One region of the Solibacillus ferritrahens genome, then DNA from elsewhere that is predicted to be linked to it. Evidence: riboswitches for the same ligand, from Rfam matches in the RefSeq annotation. Region 1 holds a riboswitch; the other holds the start of a gene.
The links. Region 1 has a riboswitch for FMN ahead of ribE (riboflavin synthase). Riboswitches for the same ligand answer to the same signal wherever they lie in the genome.

Region 1 (8,172 bases):
TGAGTGTTATTCAACAATATGGTCCTTTAACGGAAAACGCGACCTTCTTATTGAAGAATCGCGCCCTTTAATTTAATAACTGAAAAGCTTCTATTAACTAGTATGAAACTGCATTTATATATCTTAATGAATAACCAATTTTGAAACAATTTGATACACAAAATATGATGTACCAACTAAATCTAAAATTCCAGTTATTATAAGCATAGATATTTGGTCTACATACACCCTACTTAAACTAAACAATAAAAAAGAGAGTATTATCCCTGCGAAAGAGGATATATTTTCACAAAATGGCTTGTAAGCTATTTTGTCGACAGGGGGTAATATGGTGAGTGAAATAGATAAACGCAACAGATTAAGGGAAGAGCCATTCAATTACCAAATAACGAAAAAAGGGACAGTGATCATCTATTTTGAAGGCAAGCAAATCAAAATTGTAAAGGATGGGAAGGCTGCGCAACTTATAGAAAAATTAAATGCAGCAGAAAATATAATGGAAGTACAGCTTTTATTAGCTAAAATTACAGGGAACTTTAAACACGGCAATGAAAAAACCGGTAAAAATAAATAAACAAATTCATTCTTCGAACATTTGGCAATGAAAAACACTGCTAGAAATTTATAAATAAGGATCTATTATATTCCAATGCTGATTATACAAACGGAAGTGAAAGAAAAGGGCCTTTCCTTATTCAAGGAAAGCGCCCGATTGTTGAAGATCGACTTTAGATTCCCCAAACTTGCATTTGAAAACGTTTTTCTTAAAACACGAATAATATCAGAAAGATTAAAAAGGTATAACACTCTGAATTTGCGAAAAGTTGTATAGGAGGTGTGTTATGAATAGAAAAATGGGGATTTTTATATTTGTATATTTCTGTTTTTTAATATGGTTATACTTTGCCATATATGAATCCTCAATCGATAACTGGTGGACAGTACTTGAAATAACACAGGAGACTGATCATATTGTGGATATCGAGGTATCATTAGTAAAGGTGTTGATAGGGATGATTATATTTACTATCAGTGGTTTCATAATCAATTTATTGTTGTCTAAGCGTCCAATTAAAGATTGATAAAGCATACAGAATCATTCTAAATAATGTTTCCAAATCAAATTTGCGTATGCACGAAAAAGGCTTTCCGAAAAGATACGATTTCGGAAAGCCTTTTTTAATCATTATGCCTTGGTATGACACATAACAACATCTAAAACAACTTATTTAAATTCGCCATTTCTATAGCTGACATCGCACTGTCATAGCCTTTATTCCCTGCTTTTGTCCCTGCGCGCTCAATCGCCTGCTCGATATTTTCAGTTGTGACAATCCCGAAAATAACCGGTACCCCTGTATCCAAGCCCGCTTTGGCAATTCCTTTAGCTGCTTCATTGCATACATAATCATAATGTGTTGTTGATCCGCGAATGACTGTACCTAAGCCGATTACTGCATCATACTTATTGGCTTCTGCCATTTTCTTTGCAATAAAGGGTACTTCAAATGCACCCGGTACCCAGGCAGTATCAATATTATCTTCATTTACACCGTGTCTTTTTAATCCATCGATTGCACCGCTTAATAATTTATCATTAATAAATTCATTGAACCGGCCGACAACGATTCCGATTTTTAAATCTGTACCTACTAATTGCGCTTCAAATGTTTTTCCCATTTCATATGCTCCTTCTTATACAACCATTGTGTTTATTTTTATATATTGAACTAAATCTTCTATCGTAATAAATTTCAGCTGATGTTTTAGTGCGAGTCTTTCAAGCTGCGGCATCCGCGCCATCGAACCATCTTCATTCATAATTTCGCATATGACCGCCGCTTCCATCGACCCGCATAATTTTGCAAGATCTACCCCTGCCTCTGTATGACCGCGGCGCTCTATTACCCCGCCTTCTTTTGCGATAAGCGGAAAAACATGCCCAGGACGGTGGAAATGTTCCGGCTTCGCTGCTGGTTCAAGTAATGCCAATATCGTTGCTGAACGTTCAAATGCACTGATTCCTGTCGTTGTGTTAATATGATCGATACTAATCGTAAAAGCCGTTTGATATGTATCTGTATTACTCTGGACCATTGGGTGAAGACAAAGTTTTTCAGCGATGGCTAGAGAAATAGGTGTACATATTAATCCCCTACCATGAAGTGCCATAAAGTTGATATTTTCCGGTGTTGCAAATTCTCCTAAAACGAGAAAATCTCCTTCATTCTCTCGATTTTCATCATCAGATACAATAATAATTTCACCATTTTTTAATGCTTGAATTGCTTCGTCAATCGTATTCATCTTTTCCCACTCCTTTAAAACCCTGTACGTTGCAGAAAATCTTGTGTAATCGTATTTATCGTTTGATTTTGTAAATGCTTTTTCACATATTTCCCGATCAAATCTGTTTCAATATTCACAACATCCCCAGCCTTTTTATAGCCCAACACGGTCTGTTCGTAAGTATGGGGGATTAAGGAAATGGTAACGAGTGTATCTGACACATTAAAAATCGTTAAGCTTATGCCATCGACTGTTATAGAACCTTTTTCGATACACTGTGCAATTAAAGTACGGTCCATCGCTAAATCCACATAGACCGCATTAGCAACAGGTCTTTTCCGCTGTATGATTGCAACACCATCAACATGGCCTGATACGATATGTCCGCCAAATCGACCGTTCGCCAGCATTGCCCGTTCCAAATTGACATGCATACCAACAGTTAATTGTTTCAGGCTTGTTGCTTTAACAGTTTCAGGCATCACATCTGCCAAAAATGAATTGGACGAAAATTTTTTCACTGTTAAACAAACACCGTTCACCGCAATGCTGTCTCCGAGTTTTACATCTTCTAAAATTTTACTTGCTCGAATGGATAATTCCATCGTTTGTGTGGACTGACTAATCTTCTCCACAGTTCCTAACTCTTCAATAATTCCTGTAAACATCCTACTCACCTCTTTTTAAAATTAAAAAAGAACCCCGATTGAATTCGGAGTTCGATGAGAGGGAAATTTAGCAGCATCAAATAAGCCTTTTGAACACAAATTTCAAAAAGCGAATGACATTGCTTCCTTCTCCCATCCAGACTATACTGTCGGCTTTGGACTTGCACCAAATCCTGCACACAAAAGTGGCTCACGGGCTTAGAGTTAAACTCATCACCGTCGATTGGGAATTTCACCCGACCCCGAAGGAAATTCATATAAAATTATCAATAAAAAAATCCCGTCACTTGGTGCGACGGGAAAAGTGTATAGCAAAAAAGCACATTTTAAATCAAATTTTTAAAAAATGCGTGGCTATTCCTTCTCCCATCCAGACTATACTGTCGGCTTTGGACTTGCACCAAATCCTGCACACAAAAAGCGGCTCACGGGCTTAGAGATTAACTCATCACCGTCGATTGGGAATTTCACCCGACCCCGAAGGAAATTATTTTATTTGAAAATTATTGTAACATAGATAAATCAGAAAACTAATAGTAAATTCGCACCTTCTTGCTACCCTCTTTCTCATTCCTTTTACCTTTACTTGATCTTATAAAATTAAATACATTGAAACTTTTATAAGTATTTTCCGTATATACAAATATCCAGAATATTTAAAAACCATTAAAAGAAAAGGTGTCTATAATGAAAAATATTGTCAATATAGCATATTCGTATCACAACTCAAATAAAGGCATAACAAGGATATGGACTACTTTACCGATGGATCACCCTGACGTGACTTGTACTCATTCCCCTGAAGAAAAAACAATTGATGACGGCAATAATGAACTCTTTTATTTTACTTTAAAAGAAAATGAACAGTTTCAAATGAATTATTCTATCGATACGTATAAACAAAATGAACAAAAAATGCTTACGGATAAGGAAAAGGCATTTTATTTGCGCAGCGGTACACTCGTTGTTGTGGATGAACAGATGAGGAATCTAGCACATGAAATAACGGCTGGGGCTGTAACGACAATGGAAAAAGCGAAGGCTATCTTTAATTATACAGTCACTCAATATAAATATGTTTATCCCCCTAAAGGACGTGGCACAAAGTCCTTTTTACAAGCGAAGCAAGGTGATTGTGGAGAATATTCTTTTCTATTTTCTTCACTATGTCGTTCCATCGGGATTCCTTGCCGTACGCTTATCGGTAGTTGGGCTAATGGTAAGATGGGAGCTCATGTGTGGAATGAACTTTATGATGAACAGGCAGGCTGGGTTCCTGTCGATTGCAGTTTAGCATCACTTCAAAAGAAGAAGAAATTCCAGTTTTTGTTTAGTAATATCCGTACATTAAAATGGACTGCATACTTCGGTCAATTAGAAGGACAGCGTGTTGTCTTTTCTTATGATGCAGAGCTCTATTTATCCCCTAAATATAACGATCTGGATAAACTAACAATAGTTAATTCGCCATACCCGCCCATTGCGTCTTTCCAAATTGATGGAGAACCTTTTTACTGGGGTTATGAAGCAGTAGATGGGTGTGCACCTTATTTGCAGCCCGTATACATGCAGTTTGATCAAGAGAATTTATCACTAAAACCTAATAAAAACGAACATAACTATTTAGGTAAATGGAAAATTACCGAAACAGGTGCTCAAGGGGTATTTTTAAAACTAAAAAACTGGTCCTATGCAGCTTTCTTTGTTTTCTTTACCTTAAGCCTTCTGTTAAGCAGTCCTTTAGTTTCTGCATTGGCAGCTGGATCAATTATTGTTACGTGTATTTCATATATTGCCAGAAAAGAAAGAATCCTATTGTTCACATTTGTTACGCTGTACTTTTTATTATTCTTCATGTCAAATGTAATCAAGTTAGTCTAACAATTACTTTTTTATATTAATTCTTTAAGAAATAACGTAATCCATTTTATGTAAATTCAGTTTATAATTGTATTTATATTGTTATATTGGAGGATTCTATGGCAAAAAAACCACAGTCGAATAAAAATTCTATTTTACTTGAGCTGCTATTTTATGCGGCATTACCCTATATTATTTGGAATTTTGGTAGGGAACCTTTAGGGGATTATGTTGCGATGCTGCTTTCAACCGTTCCTGGTATTGTTTATACCCTTTACCGCTTTATTTTTGATAGACAGTTTAATATAACAGGAATATTTATTTTAGGTTCGCTGTTAATTGGCACAACGGTCGATTTACTGTCAGGTTCAGCAGAGCAAATGATTATAAATGGCATTTATTTAAGTCTCTTTTATACTTTTTTATACTGTATTCTATTCATCGTAAAGCAGCCTTTTTCATTATATATCGCGGTCGATTTTGCCTATTTACAGGGCTATGACAGAAAAGACAGCAAAACTTTATTTTTTCAAAAGGGCATTTTCAAATGGTTTCAAATCATCCAAGCGGTGTTTATTATTCGGGGTCTCTTTATGGCAGGTTTAACGGCGTTTCTGCTAAATAAATATGGTATCGATGGATATGGGGACATGCTTATCTATAAAAAAGTAGCGGGCTGGATATTTTCCATTATTGTAATGGGACTTTTCTTTAATATTAATAACGTTGTGCAAAAACATACGAAACAATCACATGAAAACAAGCAACCGGAGACACAAAGTTCGGAAGTAGTAACGGAATCAGTATAGCAAAACGAGGAGTGAAGAAATTGATCGATTCTACAAAGGTAAGTGAATGTCCAAAATGCGGTTCGACGGATTTAGGAAAAGGTCAGCACAATGGCTATAGCGTCATGTCCGTCGTCAATAAATTAGGGTTCGGGTCCAAGGTTGAATACATTATTTGTACGGAGTGCGGGTTCGTAATTGAAGGCTATGTTAAAAAGCCAAAACGGTTTAAGGACACGTATTAATTTTATAGGCGGATGGTCTTTAATTTATGCTCTAACCGAAAAATATCCATTTCCCTAAAGAAAATGGATATTTTTTTCTTATGCTAGAATTTAAATCCTTTCAAAGTTCTATATATAAGACATTTAGAAAAGCCACTCAAAAAATTTAGCAATCAAGTATAGTGGTGCACCAACGATTATTGCGCCAGCAAAAAAATAACAAATATATTTAAAAATATCAAATATAGCTCCAGCCATATCATCGATATATTTAAACATTTTCATCCCTCCTTTGAATTGGCATGAACGGCTAAGTATGTATTGCTATAAAAAAGCATATGCAGTCTCTTTACATCCCAAAGTCTTTTAAATTCTTCGATTGGAACTTTCCGATTATAGCTCTTGTGTTCACCTTCACTATTCACCAGATGCTTTAAAGACTCTGAAAGGTAAATATACTCCTTGTCGTAGCCTACAACCGGGACAAAATGCAAGTTATTGAGATTCTTATGTACTTTAATAAAAACAATTACAGGAGTTCCTTTACTAACTTCGTATTTTAATGTGTGCATATTCCCTTTATAATAGTTTGTTTTAAAGCCCTTTTTATTTAACACCGTCCGGATTCCCTTTGGATATACATTGCCGGCCATCGTTTTACTAGGAAAATGTGTGTATAACGCTTCCCCCTCCGCCTCCAAACCAAAATGGCGCAAAATATACGCTGTTGAAAAGGCCGCACATTCCGAATTGTTTTGGAAATCTATTCGATTATTTTCTTGAATCAGATAGTTGGCAGGATAAGCTCTTTTACGTAAAACGGGTATAGGAAATGTCATTAAATATGTATTAATAAGTGTGGATATAACGATCCATAAAATGACTGTATTAAATATAAATATAGTACTTCCCCCTTAGCATAGAGTAAAAAAATCCCCACTACTAGTAGGAGGATTTTGAGCTAGTTATATGTGGTTTCAATCGATTTCTTCATTAAATATTTCGCCTTGATCCCCTTCATGCTGGATGATTAAGCGAGATGTTTTATAAACATAAATAGATCGGTAATTTTCACTATCCGCTTGAATAGAAATGACGCGCTTGTCATCATTGTCGGTTACAGTATTAAAATCATACTGCTCGGCTTCAATTTCTTCAAGAATATACAGGTATTCTGGTAAATTTGCATAATCCCCATGCAGCTCAAATTGCGCTTCAATTACTTCCTTCTCAGCATCGGCGCTGTTTCCGCATGCAGATAAAATAGTAGCTGCACTAAATACGATTAACATTTTTTTATACATCAAATTCACCCTTTTAAAATTCATCTCTGTTTCATACTAACAAACATATATGGTATGTATCTAGGAAAGAGGCTTATATAATTGGACTTTAACGGAAAAACTGTTCATTATTTCGCTACATAATTTGTATAACTCTCTCCCAAAATCTCAAAATTCGTTTCGGCTCCTCTAGTTTAGAAAAGATCCATTCCTTTTCCTGTTCAAGCAGATGGCACATAAAGCGTGCCGCTTCTTTATGAGTATGGATGGCAATATGATTCATAATGACCTCCTTGTCATAGCAGACTGGATTGGGATTCATTGATCGTATCTACAATACCTATAATTTCATCTAAATCATCAATTATATAAGGTGTAGTTACTGAACCAAAATATGGATCTCTTTTCCAGATAGTTTTCATGCCCACACTCTGAGCCCCTTCTATATCGTTTACTGGATGGTCACCTACATATATGCTTTCTTCAGGCTGAACGCTAATTTGCTTCAGTGCCTTATAAAAGATGTCAGGCTGTGGCTTTTTCATTTGCTCCCACTCTGATACTAAAATGGCATCAAAATAGTGTGCAATACCGAGTGCATGGATATTATCCATCTGGAATTGTCCGAAACCATTTGTAATGATTGCTAATCGGATGTTTCTCTGTTTCAGCTCATCAAGCATTTCATACAAATGGGCAAAAGGGATACAGTGGGAATGGAAATGAGCTATATAATCTTGAAGCAGGACTTCCCAAGAGATTTCAATACTGAATTCCTGTACTAGCTGCTGGTAAACTTTATCCTTCCATACATAACCTCTTTGTTCCAGTTCAATAAAGCGGTTTAAAAAATCTAGCCGATTAATAGAATGTAGTTGGTGATAGAAACGGTCATATTGATTCGCTATGAATTGCTTAACTGATGCATCCCTGTTTAATAATGTACCGTCCAAATCAAATATCACTGCTTTGACCATTTATATTACCCCTATCGAATTTGTGTGAATAACTGTTCCAGCTAGGAAATTGTTCAAAATCTAGAAACCTAAATAATGAAAAG
Region 2 (8,172 bases), on a different contig from region 1:
CCTAGATCAGTTGGCGCTAAATCGAAGTAGCCACCGTCATCATTAAGTTCCAATGTTGGATTACCTTTTTCATCTAGTTTAAATAAGAAGAATTCTGGTTCCGGCCCTAAGTTGAAGCCTGTGAATCCAAGCTCTTCCATTTCCTTTAACATACGTTTTAAGTTTGAACGGGGATCTCCTTCAAAAGGTGAGCCGTCCGGTCGTGCGATATCACAAATTAAACGAGCTACTTTACCTTTTTCAGCCGTCCAAGGGAAAATCATGAAAGTATCTAAATCAGGACGTAAATACATGTCAGATTCTTCAATACGAACGAATCCTTCAATTGAAGATCCATCAAACATCATCTTATTATCTAAAGCTTTATCTAATTGACTTACTGGAATTTCAACATTTTTAATTGTACCTAAAATATCCGTAAATTGTAGACGAATAAACTTCACATTCTTGTCAGCCACAATTTTTTTGATACTCTCTTTAGTTGCTTTGCCCGCTTTATTAATAACTGTATTTGCCATTATTCAACACTCCCCTAATTATGTTTTTATCTTTTTTTAGAATTGAAAGAAACGCGATAAGTCGCCTTGTCGTAGCGAAGTTTTTTGCATTCGCTGAGCTTGTTGCATTTCTTCACGCAGTATTGCCCTTAGTTCTGTATCGGACATTCGCACAATGTCAGTATTCGTAACATAGTCTTTCGTCCGCATGGCAAATACCTTTTTTATACCTGCCATATTAATACCCTGGTCAAGTAACTCTCTGATTTCCAATAGGGCATCAATATCATCTAAAGAAAACATTCTCCTATTTCCTTCTGATCTGGCAGGGACGATTAGTTCATGTTCTTCATAGTAACGGATTTGTCTTGCCGTTAAGTCGGTTAGTTGCATAACCATGCTAATCGGCAATAACGGCATCGCTCTTCGAAATTCTCGACTCATCCTCTCGCCTCCCTTTCTTGATTTAACTTTAAATCAATGTTAGGTACTTTGTCAATTCAATGTTATAAAAACTAACATATGAATATTAGAACAAATTAATCTCAGAATTCGAATATTCACTCATTTATGTGAACTTGATGTAAATTACCATTAATTAGTAATACAATAGCGCCGATATAATAGAATAATTAACAGTACGGCAATTTTGGATACCTATTCAATAAGCGGGTCACTCTTTAAAAATCTAATTTCCGTTAGGATTACATGATTCCCCAACCGAATTACGCAGCTATACAAAGCGCCTATGTAATTCTGACTATAGTTCCTCGTTATTGAATGAACTTCATATTTAATTTTCTTATTTCTTTATCAGCAGATACTTAAAAGATAAAAATTAGATAATTATGGATTTATTTGAAAAAATTATGTAAAATACTTTATAGTGGATTTCGACTGAATAAGTAAAAGAAGAGGATAGCTGAAAACAGTACATCCCTTCTCCTTTCAACTATATAAAACAACCAAATCGGACCGTCACTGAAGTTTGAGAGATATTTATCTTTCCTGACGTTTACGACTTACTTTGTTTCGAATTCGCTTGCTGCTCAAAACAGCAAATGAATTTAGATAAAGCCTTTAGCAGCTTATGCATAATTTATGTGTAGTTCGGCTGAGGCACAATAGATTCTAGGAGGATATATGAATATGAAAAAGAAATTTTACACAGTAGCAGTTGCCTCATTAGCAGCGACTGCAGTAGCGGTAGCTCCAGCTTCAGCATCAGGTGCTTTTACAGATGTGACTGAGAATAACGCACATTTTAAGGCAATCACAGAATTACATGCAGCTGGAATTATTAGCGGTTATTCAGATGGCACATATAAACCAGCTCAGGATGTGACACGTGGACAAGCAGCGAAAATGCTTGCTGGTGCACTTGGTCTTGATACAAAAAACGTAGTAAATCCGAAATTCGCAGACATCCCAGTATCCCACCAATATTACGGTCCTATTGCAGCATTAGCAGCGTTTGATGCAATCGAAATTTATGAAGATAACACAGTCGAGCCAAACGAAACAATTACACGTGGCGAATTCGCCTATATGCTTGCACAAGTATTAGAATTAGAAGCTGAAGAGGGTAGCTCATTTGATGATGTACCAGAAGACAATGAATACTATTATTACGTATCAGCATTATATGAATATGGTATTATAAACGGTGTAAGTGACACGGAATTTGGTGTTGAGAACTCTATTACACGCGGTCAGCTAGCAACTGTTATTTTCAATGTAATGAACGAACTTATAGAAGAAGATACAGAAACTGTTGAGCCAACTGAACCAAAAGAAGAACAACCTTCAACAACTTCTCAAGATACAGCGCTATTAGAAACTGTTTTTACAAAGGCTATTGAAAAACAGCAAACTACAACTAGCATGAAGGCTACAATGACAATGACACAATCGATGGAAATCGAAGAAGGCGAAGAACAAATTAAAATCGATACTAACACAAAAATGGATATGTCGATTGTCAACAAACCTATGCAGTTCTTTGCTGATGGTACAATCTCTACGGTTGATCCAACGACAGGAAAATCTATTGAAATGCCATTGAAAATGTATATGACTGAAAAAGATGGCATGTATTTGTACGAAGGAACGACAAAATCTTGGATGAAATTCCCTTCAGATATGTATGAGGAGTTATTAGCTCAATCCGGCACACAAATTAATGCAGCGGATCAATTAAAAATGCTACAACAATTTGCTACTCATTTCACAATTCAAGAAAATGAAGATTACTATACTTTAAAATTAACAGGAGCTGGTGATAAATTTACCGCGTTAGTTGAAGAGCAGTTATCTGCTATGAACTTAGGATTGGATGAAGAAGTTCTAGCTGAAATGAAAAACATGAAGTTCGGTAATTTCAACTATGAAATTAAAATTAACAAAAAAACTTTTGACATCGAAGAAATGGTAATGGACTTCGGAATGGGCATAAATATTGAAGGTGTTGTTATGGATATTGAAAGTAAATCAACAATAAAATATTCAGACTTCAATGCAGCAACAACAATTACAATCCCTGCCGAAGTACTGAAAAACGCAAAACCAATTGAAGATTTAGACGCATTAGATTCAGCGGGTCAATAAACTCCAATTCTTTAATAAAAGCTATCTGGAAAAAGCATTTTTTCCAGATAGCTTTTTTATTCACTAAATCCAGCTCGTTCAGATAAATAATATAATACAACCAACGAATTCAGACATAAAAATTTTATGACATCGGTAAATTATCCAAATTAAAGGTTAAAATACTTTTATATATAACCCCACTGCTGATTTCCTTTTAAATTTCATGAAAATGGAAATATGAAATTCAAGAATCCTTGAAATATAAAATTGAGAAATTATCTGGTTTAATCACAAAATTTCAAATTATTATAGTGTTGAAAAGAAATCGTAGTATTATTCATGTATAATTATTACGATATATTTGAGGAGGAGATTTATGTCAAAGCAAAAAAACATCGCAAAGTCTATCGGACAAAAAATCATTGTTATTATCGGAGGTTTTATCGCCGCTTACGGTTTAGAATCCGTATTAATTCCAAATAACGTTTCCGATGGAGGAATTACAGGGATTAGTATCGTAATTTCACAATTAACACCATTACCTTTAGGTATGTTAATTGCTTTACTTAATATTCCATTCGTTTACTTAGGTTATAAACAAATCGGTAAAACCTTTGCAATCAATTCTATTCTCGGAATTGCTTCTTTAGCAATTGGTACATCCCTTATGCACCATGTCCCGACAATCGTGACCGGGGACGCGTTATTGATTACCGTTGTTGGCGGGATTATTTTAGGTATCGGTATGGGGCTGGCACTACGTAATGGTGGTGCATTGGATGGTATTGATATGCTTGCAGTATTACTTTCTAGAAAGCTCCCGTTTAGTACGAGTGATTTAATTTTATTTTTAAACTTTTTCGTCTTCATTATTGTTTCGTTTGTGTTCGGCTTTAAGGGTGCTTTATTATCAGCAATTGCCTACTATATCGCGTCGAAGGTTATTATCGTTGTCGAGGAAGGGTTAAGCGGTTCTAAAACGTATAAAATTATTACAAGCGAACCTGTAAATATGGTGGAGACAATCCGAGATCGTTTAGGACGTAGCGCTACTTTTAATACCGTATACGGCGCTTATTCCAACCAAGAGTTTAAAGAAATTACATGTGTAATTAATCGAATGGAAGAAAGTAAGATGAAAATTATCATTCGTGAAATTGACCCTAATGCTTTTGTCACTGTTTATGAAGTTGTAGAAGTAAAAGGTGGCAGCTTCAAAAAACAAAATGTACATTAGAAACGAAAAATGGGTGTGTAAAAGATTTTCAACTTTTACACACCCATTTCTATTCAACTTTTTTTGTTAATACTATACGGAATACACAATCCGATAACTGCTCCAATTAACGCTGGAACAATCCAACCTAAACCGATTGTATAAAGTGGTAAATAATCCATATATACAGCTGAAATTGATGATAATAAGTTTCCTTTAAACGCTGGGACACTTTCGATTAATGCATTGTAGCCATCGATAACACTAATAAAGAATGTAAATAAAATAGCTGTCGCAAAAACTGATTGTTTATAACCAAACAACGGTCCGAAAAGCGCTAAAATAATTAAGACAATTGCCAAAGGATATAAGAACATTAACACCGGTACTGCATATGTAATAATATTTGTTAATCCGACATTCGCAATAACGAACGATACAAGACACAGCAGTACAACAAATGCTTTATAGCTCACTTTCGGAAATACTTCATGGAAAAATTCACTACACGATGTAATTAACCCAATACTTGTTTTCAAGCATGCCAACACAATAATAATAGCGAGTAAAATTGCCCCGTACGAACCAAAGTAATAATCCGCTACAGCTGCGAAAATTTGACCACCATTCTCATAAGTTCCAATCGCCGTTACACTTGATGAACCCATATAAGTAATGAGACCATATATAAGCATCATTAAAGCCATCGCAAAAATACCCGATTTCCAAGTCGCTTTTGCAATATCTTTTTTATCGGTAACACCCGTTCGCTTAATCGCATGAATAACTACAATACCGAATGCAAGTGAAGCCAGCGCGTCCATCGTATTGTAACCTTCTTTAAACCCTGTCATAAACGCATCATTTATATATGCCCCAACAGGCTCTACAAAATCACCCATTGGCGAAAATAAACTGATCCCGATTAAAACAAACAGAAAAATCAAGAATGCCGGTGTTAAGTATTTCCCGATAATATCCATAATTTTCGCTGGATTTAATGAAAAATAAAATACGATAGCAAAAAATACAAAGCTAAATACAGCTAGCCATAATGTTATTTGAGACGGATCGATAAAAGGTTCAAATCCAACTACAAAAGGTACCGTTGCAGTACGCGGAATAGCAAAAAATGGTCCAATAGTTAAATATAATGCCAATGCAAATAATAAACCAAATACTGGGTGTACTTTACTCGCTAAATCACGCAATCCGTTACTTCCAGAAAGGCCAATTGCAAGAATACCTAAAAACGGCAGCCCTATTGCCGTTATTAAAAAACCAATTAACGCCAGCCAATAATTCGTACCTGCTAACTGGCCCATTTGTATCGGGAAAATTAAATTACCCGCACCAAAAAACATACCGAACAGCATCGTCCCGATTACTGCGTATGTTGAAAATGGTATTTTTTTCTCCATCGTCATCTCTCCTAAAGAAGTAATATAATGTTGGTCTTTTGACGAAATAGCCAGATTTTTCACAACAATGTACATTATGATAACAGTGAATTACTATGATTACAATAGTAATAATTATTTCCATATAACTTAAGACACATAAACTAACAATCTTCCAGCAAATAAAAAGGAGTTATGTCATAAAAACAATCCTTTATGACATAACTCCTTGTGCTTTTATTTAGTTAAGCTAAATATTGTCGGCGCTGTTGTTCAATCCATACACGCATCGAACGGTAAATCATCGTCACGACAACTAGCATCATAATTCCTTTAACTATATTAAACGGTAAAATACCCAATACTATCGTTTCATACATATCATATTCAAAGCCCAGTAAATACGTATATAGTGGTAGGAACGCTACGTAATTTAATACAGCCATCCCCAACGACATTACAACCGTCGAAACAACTAAGCCAGAAATTAACCCTTTTGCAGAAGGGAATTTTTTGTAAATATAGTAAGCTGGTAAAATGAATAATACGCCTGTTGCAAAGTTTGCCATGTGACCTACCGGAATTCCTTCTGGAGCTCCCGTATAAATCCAATCAAGTACATTCTTAACCAATTCAACAAGAATACCTGCGACAGGTCCCATCGTAATCGCCGCTATTAATGCAGGTACATCACTAAAATCAATCTGCAAAAATACAGGAAACCAAGGTAATGGGAAATTCAGTAGCATTAATATAAATGAAATCCCACTTAGCATAGCGATTGTTACGAATGACCGTAACTTCAAACTTCTCTTTTGCATAGAAATCTCTCCTCTTTGCTGATTCCATCTCGCAAGAAGAAAGGACGTATCAAATCATTCATGAAAAAACCCTTATGCAAAAAAGAGCATAAGGGAGAAATAGGCACACTTAAATAAAAGTCTACTTATGCATTTTGTAGTAAATCCCCTTAAAAATATGTATACGAAAGACATTCCGCTCATAGTTAAGGAAATTATTAACGGTACTACAAAAGCACGACATTTTCATAAAATGACGACCGTACCTTCACCTTCTCCCATCCAGACTATACTGTCGGCTTTGGAATCGCACCAAATCCTGCACACAAAAAGTGGCTCGCGGGCTCGAAAAGTTTACTGTAACGTCCTCCAAGTAAATGGTCAGAGGCTACAACTTTAATTACCGCCGGTCGGGAATTACACCCTGCCCCGAAGATGAATCAATATGAAATTGTGCAACAAAATTCTTGTTACAATTTCTATTATATATATAAAAACGGAATTGTAAAGACCATTGCTTACAATTCCGAGTAAATTCATTTGTTTTATTTAAAAGTTATAGAACAATAGGTTCCCCGCGATTGGCTTCTCTAAAGGCTTCGTGAAGTCAAAACCACTCCAATTTTCTTGCACAATTTTTTCAAATTTAATTTGTTTATCAAAACTTGCTGCCGTTAAAATTAATCCTTCTATCATACGCATTGCTTGGGCAGCATCATATTGTTCCAAATCAAGTGCTTGTTCGAATGTTACAGTAACGATATCCCCTTCATCCTCTACTTTTAATGAAATTCCAGGTAAAATGACAGTACGATATATATCGTTTGCTTCCGTCGTCATATTATCGATCGCCTCAGTCACGTTAGGAAAGGTCATACGAAAATTAGGACTTAAATAAACTGCCCCATCCCTCATTTGATACATAAAATAATTGTATTGTGTCTGCTCCCCTTTCAATTGAAAAGACTGTGCCGTTTCACCAACATAATCAAAATAAACGACTTCCCCTTTTGCATCTTCAATTTGTACCTCTTCGTACGAATTTCCGAATGTATCCACAAGGGAACCGAAATAATTAGATAGTGTAGCAGAACTTGTATCATATCCGTGGTCATCAGGTAATGTGTGAATAAGCTTATCTCCCTCTTCACGCAATTCGCCTTTTAACGGGTGATACTCATTAAACCCCATCATATGTTCATCGAGTAATGGACTAAAGGTTTTATAAAGCTCCAATGTTGTCGGGTTATCGGTCCCAAGCTTATCTACCACAACTTCATTAGGTATTAATATACTGACAGGAACGCTTTCTGCATCATCACCAGCAAGACCAATTTTAAATAATGTTACTCCTTCAAGCTGGCTTTCATAAATTAACGTCTGTTCAGCTTGTGCATCCAATGAAAAATTAGAAATTGTCGATGGGTCACTTACATCCTCGGTCCTACTCATTTTGGCGCTTTCTTCCGATTCTGTAGTTGCCATATCAAATGTATTCTGTTCCATCGAGATGGACTGATCATTCCCTAAAAACTGTGCACCAATCAAAACTATAATAAATAAGGATGCGATCGATACTAGAAGCGGTGCCCAGCGAATCCCTTTTTGATTAGGCTGTTGTATTTGAGGCGGCTGTTCATTAAATGCTCCATCATCCTTTAAACGATTGA

Region 2: it holds a riboswitch for FMN, as region 1 does, so the genes downstream of both, SNE38_RS10680 (ECF transporter S component) here and ribE (riboflavin synthase) in region 1, are expected to answer to the same signal.

The regions. Positions count from the first base shown of each region.
Region 1 is NZ_JAXCLE010000006.1:92,332-100,503, reverse strand. Features, by position in the region: gene SNE38_RS07870 (hypothetical protein) at 329-574, shown strand; gene ribH (6,7-dimethyl-8-ribityllumazine synthase) at 1,216-1,680, opposite strand; gene ribB (3,4-dihydroxy-2-butanone-4-phosphate synthase) at 1,696-2,307, opposite strand; gene ribE (riboflavin synthase) at 2,322-2,957, opposite strand; FMN riboswitch at 3,078-3,211, opposite strand; FMN riboswitch at 3,312-3,446, opposite strand; gene SNE38_RS07850 (transglutaminase-like domain-containing protein) at 3,645-4,838, shown strand; gene SNE38_RS07845 (VC0807 family protein) at 4,937-5,626, shown strand; gene SNE38_RS07840 (transcription initiation factor TFIIIB) at 5,647-5,850, shown strand; gene SNE38_RS07835 (hypothetical protein) at 5,974-6,108, opposite strand; gene SNE38_RS07830 (cysteine peptidase family C39 domain-containing protein) at 6,111-6,668, opposite strand; gene SNE38_RS07825 (hypothetical protein) at 6,807-7,133, opposite strand; gene SNE38_RS07820 (hypothetical protein) at 7,249-7,395, opposite strand; gene SNE38_RS07815 (HAD family hydrolase) at 7,409-8,089, opposite strand; gene SNE38_RS07810 (hypothetical protein) at 8,067-8,172, opposite strand, start outside.
Region 2 is NZ_JAXCLE010000009.1:90,311-98,482, reverse strand. Features, by position in the region: gene glnA (type I glutamate--ammonia ligase) at 1-518, opposite strand, end outside; gene SNE38_RS10700 (MerR family transcriptional regulator) at 555-941, opposite strand; gene SNE38_RS10695 (S-layer homology domain-containing protein) at 1,647-3,104, shown strand; gene SNE38_RS10690 (YitT family protein) at 3,463-4,323, shown strand; gene brnQ (branched-chain amino acid transport system II carrier protein) at 4,377-5,723, opposite strand; gene SNE38_RS10680 (ECF transporter S component) at 5,948-6,523, opposite strand; FMN riboswitch at 6,769-6,943, opposite strand; gene SNE38_RS10675 (hypothetical protein) at 7,052-8,172, opposite strand, start outside.